One region of the Micromonospora sp. NPDC049049 genome, then DNA from elsewhere that is predicted to be linked to it. Evidence: riboswitches for the same ligand, from Rfam matches in the RefSeq annotation. Region 1 holds a riboswitch; the other holds the start of a gene.
The links. Region 1 has a riboswitch for thiamine pyrophosphate ahead of thiE (thiamine phosphate synthase). Riboswitches for the same ligand answer to the same signal wherever they lie in the genome.
Positions count from the first base shown of each region.

Region 2: another riboswitch for thiamine pyrophosphate. It lies ahead of AB0B68_RS29440 (ECF transporter S component); the one in region 1 lies ahead of thiE (thiamine phosphate synthase).

Region 1 covers NZ_JBEZEX010000044.1:40,577-44,801, reverse strand. Annotated here, with positions in the region: partial or broken gene AB0B68_RS29780 (thiamine phosphate synthase) at 1-163, opposite strand, end outside; gene AB0B68_RS29775 (thiazole synthase) at 160-939, opposite strand; gene thiS (sulfur carrier protein ThiS) at 936-1,136, opposite strand; gene thiO (glycine oxidase ThiO) at 1,127-2,293, opposite strand; gene thiE (thiamine phosphate synthase) at 2,290-2,916, opposite strand; TPP riboswitch at 2,911-3,020, opposite strand; gene AB0B68_RS29755 (ThuA domain-containing protein) at 3,333-4,225, shown strand, end outside.
Region 2 covers NZ_JBEZEX010000043.1:30,744-34,968, forward strand. Annotated here, with positions in the region: gene AB0B68_RS29430 (energy-coupling factor transporter transmembrane component T) at 1-213, opposite strand, end outside; gene AB0B68_RS29435 (ABC transporter ATP-binding protein) at 210-1,640, opposite strand; gene AB0B68_RS29440 (ECF transporter S component) at 1,752-2,345, opposite strand; TPP riboswitch at 2,420-2,524, opposite strand; gene AB0B68_RS29445 (alpha/beta fold hydrolase) at 2,632-3,462, shown strand; gene AB0B68_RS29450 (SIS domain-containing protein) at 3,516-4,225, shown strand, end outside.

The sequences.
Region 1 (4,225 bases):
GCAGGTCGGCGGCGAGGGCGGCGCGTTCGGCGCGGGGCAGGTCCTTCTCCCGCAGCACCACCCAGCGCACTCCCCCGGCCACGGCTCCCGCCACGACCCGGTCGAGCCCTTCCCGCGCGACGCGCCGGTCGGTCAACAGGACAACCCCGGACGGCGGTGTCACAGCTCGGGTCTTCCCTCGTCGGGGGTGGAGGCGAGCGCGTGGAAGCGGCGCTCGATCCGGCCGGCCTGGGCCGCCAGCCGGCCCGCCTCGACGGCGTGCCGCATCGCGGTGGCCATCACCACCGGGTCGGCCGCCCGGGTGACAGCGCTCGCCAGCAGCACCCCGTCACAGCCCAGCTCCATGGCCAGCGCCGCGTCGGACGCGGTGCCGATGCCGGCGTCGAGGATCACCGGCACGTCCACACCCTGCCGGATGAGTCGAATGTGGTGCGGGTTGCCGATGCCGAGCCCCGAGCCGATCGGGGAGCCGGCCGGCATCACCGCGGCGCAGCCCACGTCGGCGAGGCGGCGGGCGAGCACCGGGTCGTCGCTGGTGTACGGCAGCACTGTGAAACCGTCGGCGACCAACTCCTCGGCGGCGCGGAGCAGTTCCACCCCGTCGGGCAGGAGCGTCCGCTCGTCGCCGATCACCTCCAGCTTGACCCAGTCGGTGTCGAACGCGTCCCGGGCCAACCGGGCCACCTTCACGGCCTCGGTCGCGGTGTGGCAGCCGGCGGTGTTCGGCAGCAGGCGTACGCCGCACCGGTCCAGCAGCTCCAGCAGCCCACCCGTGGAGCCCGGTGCCGTGCCCACCCGGCGCAGCGCCACTGTGACCAGCTCGGTGCCGGACGCCCGGATCGCCTGCTCCAGGACGTTCAGGTTCGCGGCACCGCCGGTGCCGAGGATCAGCCGTGAGGTGAAGGTCTCCCCACCCAGCTCGAACGGCACGCCGCTCACCCGCCCTGCGCCGCGGTGAGCACCTCGACCCGGTCACCGTCGCGCAGTGCCCGGGCCGGCCAGCCGGTCCGGGGCACCACCTCGCCGTTGACCGCGACCGCCACCCCACGTGGGTGCGCCACGATGTCGCGGACCAGGTCCGCCACTGACGCGCCCGCGGCGACGCTGCGCCCGGCCCCGTTCACTGTCAACTCCACAGGTCCCCCTCCACACTCGGTTCAGGTAGGCCCGACGCGGCCACCGTGGCACCGCCGAAGAAGCGGTCGGCCCGGAAGGGCGCGAGCAGCGGGTCGGGTACGCCGCCGAGCACCAGGTCGGCGATCAGGTCGGCGGTGATCGGGGTGAGCACGATGCCGTGCCGGTGGTGCCCGGTGGCGACCAGGACGTCCGGTCGGTCGGGCAGCGGCCCGAGGATCGGCGCGTTGTCCGGGGTGCCCGGGCGCAGCCCGGCGACCGCCTCGACCAGGTCGTACTCGGCCAGCTCGGGCAGCAGGTCGACCCCGGCGCGCAGCAGCCGTTGCACAGCACCGGCGGTGACAGTGGTGTCCGAGCGCTCCTCGACCGTCGCGCCGAGCACCACCTCACCGTCGGCGCGGGGCACCAGGTAGACGTGCTCGCCGTCGGCGTACCCCCGGATCACGTGCCGGAAGCCCGGCGCGACGCCGTCGGGCGCGCGGAGCCGGAGGATCTGACCTTTCACCGGCCGCACGGGCAGGCCGGTGAGCGCTGTGGCCCCGCAGCCGGCAGCGACAACGGTGACCGTTGCGTCCACATCGGACAGCGACCGAACCTGCTGCGGCACGAGCACCGCGCCGGCCCGCTGCGCGGCCGTGCGCAGCGCCGGCACCAGCAGCCGGGGGTCGACCTGATGGTCGGTGGGCGCGAGCGCGCCGCCGCGCACCCGTGGGGCGAGCGCCGGTTCGCTGTCGCGCAGTTCGCTGGGGCGCAGCGGCGTCACGGGCAGGCCCAACCCCTGCTGGTACGCCCACAGCCGGCGCGCCTCGGCCAGGTCGTCGCCGGTGAGCCCGACCATCAGGGTGCCCTCGGTCCGATAGCCGATCTCGACCCCGGTCGTCTCGGTCAACTCGGCGGCGAACGCCGGCCAGCGGGCAGCGGATGCCAGAAGCAACCCGGTCAGCTGCCGCTCACCGAAGTACGCCTCGGCGACCGGGGAGAGCATGCCGGCGGCCACCGCCGACGCCCCCGAGCCGGGTGCCGGATCGTGCACCACAACCCGCAGCCCGCGAGCGGCGCAACGCCAGGCGATGGCCAGCCCGATCGGCCCCGCCCCCACCACTGCCACGTCCGGCCGGACCCGGTCGCTCGACAGCGGTGACGGGGACCGGCCGGTCAGCACGTCAGAGCCTCGATCAGCTCGGCGGTTGCCCGTGCCGGATCGGCGGCGGAGGAGACCGCGCCGACCACCGCCACCCCGTACGCCCCGGCGGCCCGCAGCGCCGGCACCCGGGCCGCTGTCACTCCGCCGATCGCGATGACCGGAACGTCGACGGCGTCGACGACGGCGCGCACTCCGGCGGGCCCGATGGGGTCCGGCAGGCCGGTCTTGGTGCTGGTGGCGTGACACGGACCGACGCCCAGGTAACTGGTGCCCGCCGCGACGGCCTCGGCCGCCGGGCCCGGCGCGCGAGCGGTGGCGCCCAGCACACCGGTGGGGCCGAGCACCCGGCGGGCGGCGGCGACCGGCAGGTCGTCGGCGCCGACGTGTCCACCTGCCGCGCCGACCGCCAGCGCAACGTGCAACCGGTCGTTGACCAGGCAGGTCGCCTGGTACGGCGCGCAGAGCGCCAACACCCGCCCGGTCAGGTCGTACGCCTCGCGGTCGGTGGCGGAATCCTCGACCCGGACCTGCACCACCAGGTCGGCGTGGGCCACGGTGAGGGCGGCGCGGACCACGGCGAGTGGGTCGCGACCGGGTCGGGTGTCGGTGATGAGATGCAATCGCCCCAGGGACGGCACGGCAACGCTCCTCCCTGCGCCGGCATTATCCGGATCAGGTTCGACGGTCGGGGGCTGTCAGCCCCCCTCTCAGCCCGGTACACCGGGCTCCCGTGGGTTACTTGCGTGTCACCGTACGACAGATCCGTCGGCCTGCCAAGGCGTGGGGTCGGCGGTGGCCGGCCGGGCCGGCGCGTCAAAACGAGCTAGATCCAATGGGGCACTTCATACGGTCCTGTTCGGAATGTCGCCCCCCGTTGCAGAACCGTTACCCGTCCGCATCTTGCCCGACATCGAGCCAGCCGAATTAATTTGTTCAGCGATTCGACAAAATGTCGGTGGGGGCACCTTGGCACGGTGTGACCACCGGCTCCATCAGGGACGGCCTTCGGCGAGCCGACTCCCGCGAGCTCTGTCACTACGACACAGGAGGCGGCGTGTCCCGTTCTCGTCGTGCCCGCGTACCAATCACCGCAACCCTGATCTCCCTGGCCATGGCCTCGACCACCCTGTTCGGCGCGCCCGCGCAGGCGGCCGCCCAGGTTCCCCCACGGGATGCGAAAGCCGCAGCCCCGGTCAGCCAGGTGGCGCCGAAGGCGCCAAAGGCCGCGGCCGATCCCTTCTCCGTCCTGATCTTCTCCAAGACCGCCGGCTTCCGGCACGACTCGATCCCCACCGGCATCGCCGCCATCCAGCAGCTCGGTGCCGCCAACGGATTCACAGTGGACAACTCCGAGGACGGCGCAGCATTCAACGACGCCAACCTGGCGAAGTACAAGGCGGTGATCTGGCTCTCCACCACCGGTGACGTGCTCAACGCCGACCAGCAGGCGGCGTTCGAGCGCTACGTGAAGGCCGGCGGCGGCTACGTCGGCATCCACGCCGCGTCGGACACCGAGTACAGCTGGGCCTGGTACGGCGACCTGGTCGGCGCGTACTTCGCCAACCACCCGCAGAACCAGACCGCCACCGTCAAGGTGGAGGACCACGCCCACCCGTCCACGGCCGGGTTGCCGGACCGGTGGTCCCGGTTCGACGAGTGGTACAACTACCAGAGCAACCCCCGGCCGGACGTGCACGTGCTGGCCAGCCTGGACGAGAAGAGCTACACCCCCGGCGCCGGCGCGATGGGTGCGGACCACCCGGTCGCCTGGTGTCAGGACTACGACGGTGGCCGCTCCTGGTACACCGGTCTGGGCCACACCCGGGAGTCGTACGCCGAGCCCGAGTTCCTGTCCCACCTGCTCGGCGGCATCCGCACCGCGGCCGGCGTCGAGAACGCCGACTGCGGCGCCTCGAAGACCTCGAACTTCGAGAAGGTCACGCTGGA
Region 2 (4,225 bases), on a different contig from region 1:
CAGCAGTGGCCAGGCCCGCCGGGCCAGCACCCGGTAGCGGATGCCGAACAGCGGCAGGACGGCCAGTTCGAGGGCGATGGCGATTGCCGGGGCCACCGGGTCCAGGGTCGCCAGCAGGGTGAACGAGAAGACCAGTGCGGCGGCGACCTTCGCCACCGGGTTGCGGCGGGCCAACGGCGCGTCCGGCGCGGCGACCGGCTCGATGCTGATCATCGCTGGTCGTCCGGGGTCTGGTGCAGGGTGACGGTGCGGTCGGCGAGCGCGGTGACGAAGTCCGCGTCGTGGGTGACGGTGACCACGGCGTGCCCGGCGTCGCGCAGGTCGGCGAAGAGGTCGACCAGCTCCCGCCAGGTCCGCCGGTCCTGACCGAAGGTGGGTTCGTCGCAGATCAGCAGGCGTGGCGCGGTGGCGAGGGCGGTCGCCACGCTCAGCCGCCGCGCCTCGCCACCGGAGAGGGTGTACGGGTTGGCGGCGGCGAGTCGGGCCAGCCGTAGCCGTTCCAGCAGCCCGGCCACGGTCTCCTTGACGGCTGCTTCGGGTTGACCGGTGCGGCGCGGGCCCAGCGCCAGCTCGTCGAAGACGGTGCTGGTGACGAACTGGTGCTCCGGGTCCTGGAAGACCGACCCGATGCGTCGGGCCAACGCGGGTGCCCGCCACCGGTGCGGGGGAGTGCGGTGGTCCGCGCCGGCCAACTCGGCGGTCGCGGTGACCTGCCCGCTGCCCGGCCTGAGCAGACCGCCGAGCAGCAACGCCAGGGTGGACTTGCCGGCACCGTTCGGTCCGCGTACGGCGAGTGCTTCACCGGCGCGTACCGCCAGGTCGGTGGGGCCCAGCCGGGGCGGCAGGCCGAGCCGGTCGGCGGTGAGCAACAGCTCCCCGGGGCTGGCGGTCGCCGGTCGGGGCGCGATGGGGTGACCGGGCACCCAGACCCCCTCGGCGGCCAGGGCGGCGCCGTGGGCGGCGAAGACCGCCTCGGGCGGGCCGTCCGCGCGGACGCCGCCACCCGGTTCCAGGACGACCACCCGGTCGACAAGCGGCAGTGCCTCGGCGACCCGGTGCTCGACCAGGATCAGCGTGGTGTCGGCGTCCAGTGCGCCGGCCACCGCGTGCCGGACCAGCTCGGCCCCGGCCGGGTCGAGGTTGGCCGTCGGCTCGTCGAGCAGCAGCAGGGCGGGGCGCAGGGCCAGCGCGCCGGCCAGGGCGAGGCGTTGCTGCTCGCCGCCGGAGAGCGCGGCGGTATGGCGGTCCCGGGAGTACGGGAAGCCGACCCGGTGCAGGGCCTCGTCCACCCGGGGCCAGATCTCGTCGGCCGGTACTCCCCGGTTCTCCAGCCCGAACGCGACGTCGTCGCCGCAGCGCGCCATCACCAGTTGGGTCTCCGGGTCCTGGAAGACGATGCCGACCCGTTCCCGCCCCTTGCGGGGGTCGAGCCCGTCGATCTCGACGGTGCCCTCCTGCTCGCCGGAGTCCTCGGGCAGCAGTCCCGCCAGGGCGCTGAGCAGTGTGCTCTTACCGGCCCCGGACGGCCCAAGAAGCAAAACCCGTTCCCCAGCCTCAACCCGCAGATCAACCCCGCGCAGAGCCCAGGCCCGCCGCCCAGCGTGCCGCCACCCGAACCCCCGCAGCAGTACCCCGCCCACCAAACCCACCCCCTCCCACCCACCTCGCCTACCCCTGTTGATCAAGAGGTTTGCGTCAGGAAATGGGCTTCTGTTGACGCAAACCTCTTGATCAACGCCGTTGGGTGGGGGTTAGATCAGGGCTCGGTTTCGGCCTGCCGGGAAGCGGTCCAGGACGCCGGTGTTGGCCAGGGCGTTCGTCAGCAGCCAACCGCCCAGGCCGGCGATCACTGTGGCGCTGACGATGGTGAGCAGCGCGTACGGGATGCGGTAGTCGGTCAGCGCGTAGTCGACGTTCCAGACGAAGAAGTCGAACAGCGCGGCGCTGAGGCCGGTGAGCGCGCCCGCGAACACCGCGGTCGGCAGGCGGAACGACCGGTACCGGAAGGCGGCGAAGGCCAGCTCGGCGCCGATGCCCTGCACGATGCCCTGCGGAATGACAGTGCCGGCCCACTGGCTGCCCAGCAGCGCGGACAGGACCGCGGCCACGGTCTCGCAGTAGAGCGCGGCGCCGGGCTTGCGGATGACCAGCCCACCGATCACCGCCGGCATCAGCCAGACGCCGTAGAGCAGCGTCTGCGCCGGCGGGAAGAAGGCGAACGCGCCCTCGGTGGCGCTCCAGACCAGGCCCCAGGCCCAGAAGATGACGCCGAAGGCGACCGCGATCACCGAGGCGACCACGATGTCGATGGTGCGCCAACGGTGTGTGTCGGTGGTGGATGTCATGTGGTGCTCCCAGTTCGTGAGTGCGAACCAGGAGAAGACGCACGCCGCGTCCGGTGGCACCGGACTGCGGCGCGGCTGGAGGTCGACCGAACTCCCTGCGCTGGCATTACCCAGATCAGGTTCGAGGGTCTGCGGGCGTGCCCGCACTCTCAGCGCTGTGCGCTCCCCTGTCGGATATGAAGTTGTCTCGCTGACGCTAACACCGACCAGGGGCGCGGGCCCAGCAGGGCATCCGCGTGACCTGCGGGAGCGAGCGGCCGACCGCCGTCTGGGTACGCTTCCGATCATGCGGGTTGACGCGCGAGGCTTCACGTTCGAGGTGACCGTTGGCGGTCCGACGGACGGCGTACCCGTCCTGCTGCTGCACGGTTTCCCCCAGCACAGCGGCGAGTGGGACGACGTGGTGCCGGCGCTGCACGCCGCCGGGCTGCGGACGTACGCGCTGGACCAGCGCGGTTACTCACCCGGCGCCCGGCCCACGGTGGTGGCCGACTACCGGATCCCGGAACTGGTCGCCGATGTGGTGGCGGTGCTCGACGCCCTCGGGTTGGACGCCGTGCACCTGGTCGGACACGACTGGGGCGCGATAGTGGCCTGGGCGGTCGCCGCCGGGCACCCCGAGCGGGTCCACACGCTGACCGCCGTGTCCGTACCGCATCCGGCGGCCATGGCGTACGCCCTGAGCAACGACGCCCAACAGAAGGCCCGCTCGTCGTACATCGCCCTGTTCCGCAAGCCCGAAAAAGCGGAGAAGGTCCTGCTGGCGTGGCACGCCACCGCGCTGCGCAAGATGCTCGGCGGGGTGGGCGACACCTCCCGGGTGAACCGGTACGCCGACCCGATGCGTGAGCCGGGTGCGCTGACGGCCGCGCTGAACTGGTACCGGGCGATGTCCCGCGCCGACCTGGCCGGCGTCGGCCCGGTCGCGGTGCCCACCACGTACGTCTGGAGTGACCGGGACGTCGCCATCGGCCGGACCGCCGCCGAGGCGTGCGCGGAGAACGTCACCGGCGACTACCGCTTCGTGCAGCTGCCCGGGGTGAGTCACTGGATCCCGGACGCGGCACCGGCCCCGCTCGCCGAGGCGATCCTGGCCCGAGCCGGCGGGACAGCCTGAGCAGCAGTGGACACCAACGGGCTGCTGGCCCGCAATCGAACGACGGAGGACGTATGACGGTGAGTGCCGAGGACTACCTGGCCGTGGTGACCGAGACGATCGGCCGGGTGGCCGCCAGTCAGCGGGAGGCGGTGGGGCGGGCCGCCGACCTGATCGCCGAGGCCGTCCGAGCCGACGGCGTGGTGCACGCGTTCGGCACCGGGCACTCGGAGGCCCTCGCCATGGAGATCGCCGGACGGGCGGGTGGTCTGGTGCCGACCAACCGGATCGCGCTACGCGACCTGGTGCTGCTCGGCGGCGAACCGGCCGACCGGTTGGGTCCGCTGCTGGAACGGGACCCGGCCGTCGCGCACCGCCTCTACGAGCTGGCCCCGGTGCGCCCCACCGATGTCTTCGTGCTCGCCTCGAACTCCGGCGTCAACGGCGCGATGGTGGAGTTCGCCACGCTGGTGAAGGAGCACGGTCACGGGCTGGTGGCGATCACCTCGGCGCGGCACTCCGGCCGAATGGCCTCCCGGCACCCGTCCGGGCGCAAGCTGAGCGACCTCGCCGACGTGGTGCTCGACAACGGTGCGCCGTACGGCGACGCGACGCTGCCCCTGCCCGGTGGTGGCGCGGTCGGCGCGGTCTCCTCGATCACCGCGGCGCTGCTGGCGCAGCAGGTGACAGTGGAGGTGGTGGCGCGGTTGCTGGCGGCGGGGGAGCGGCCCCCGGTCTACCTGTCGGCGAACATCCCGAACGGCGACGCGCACAACAACGCGCT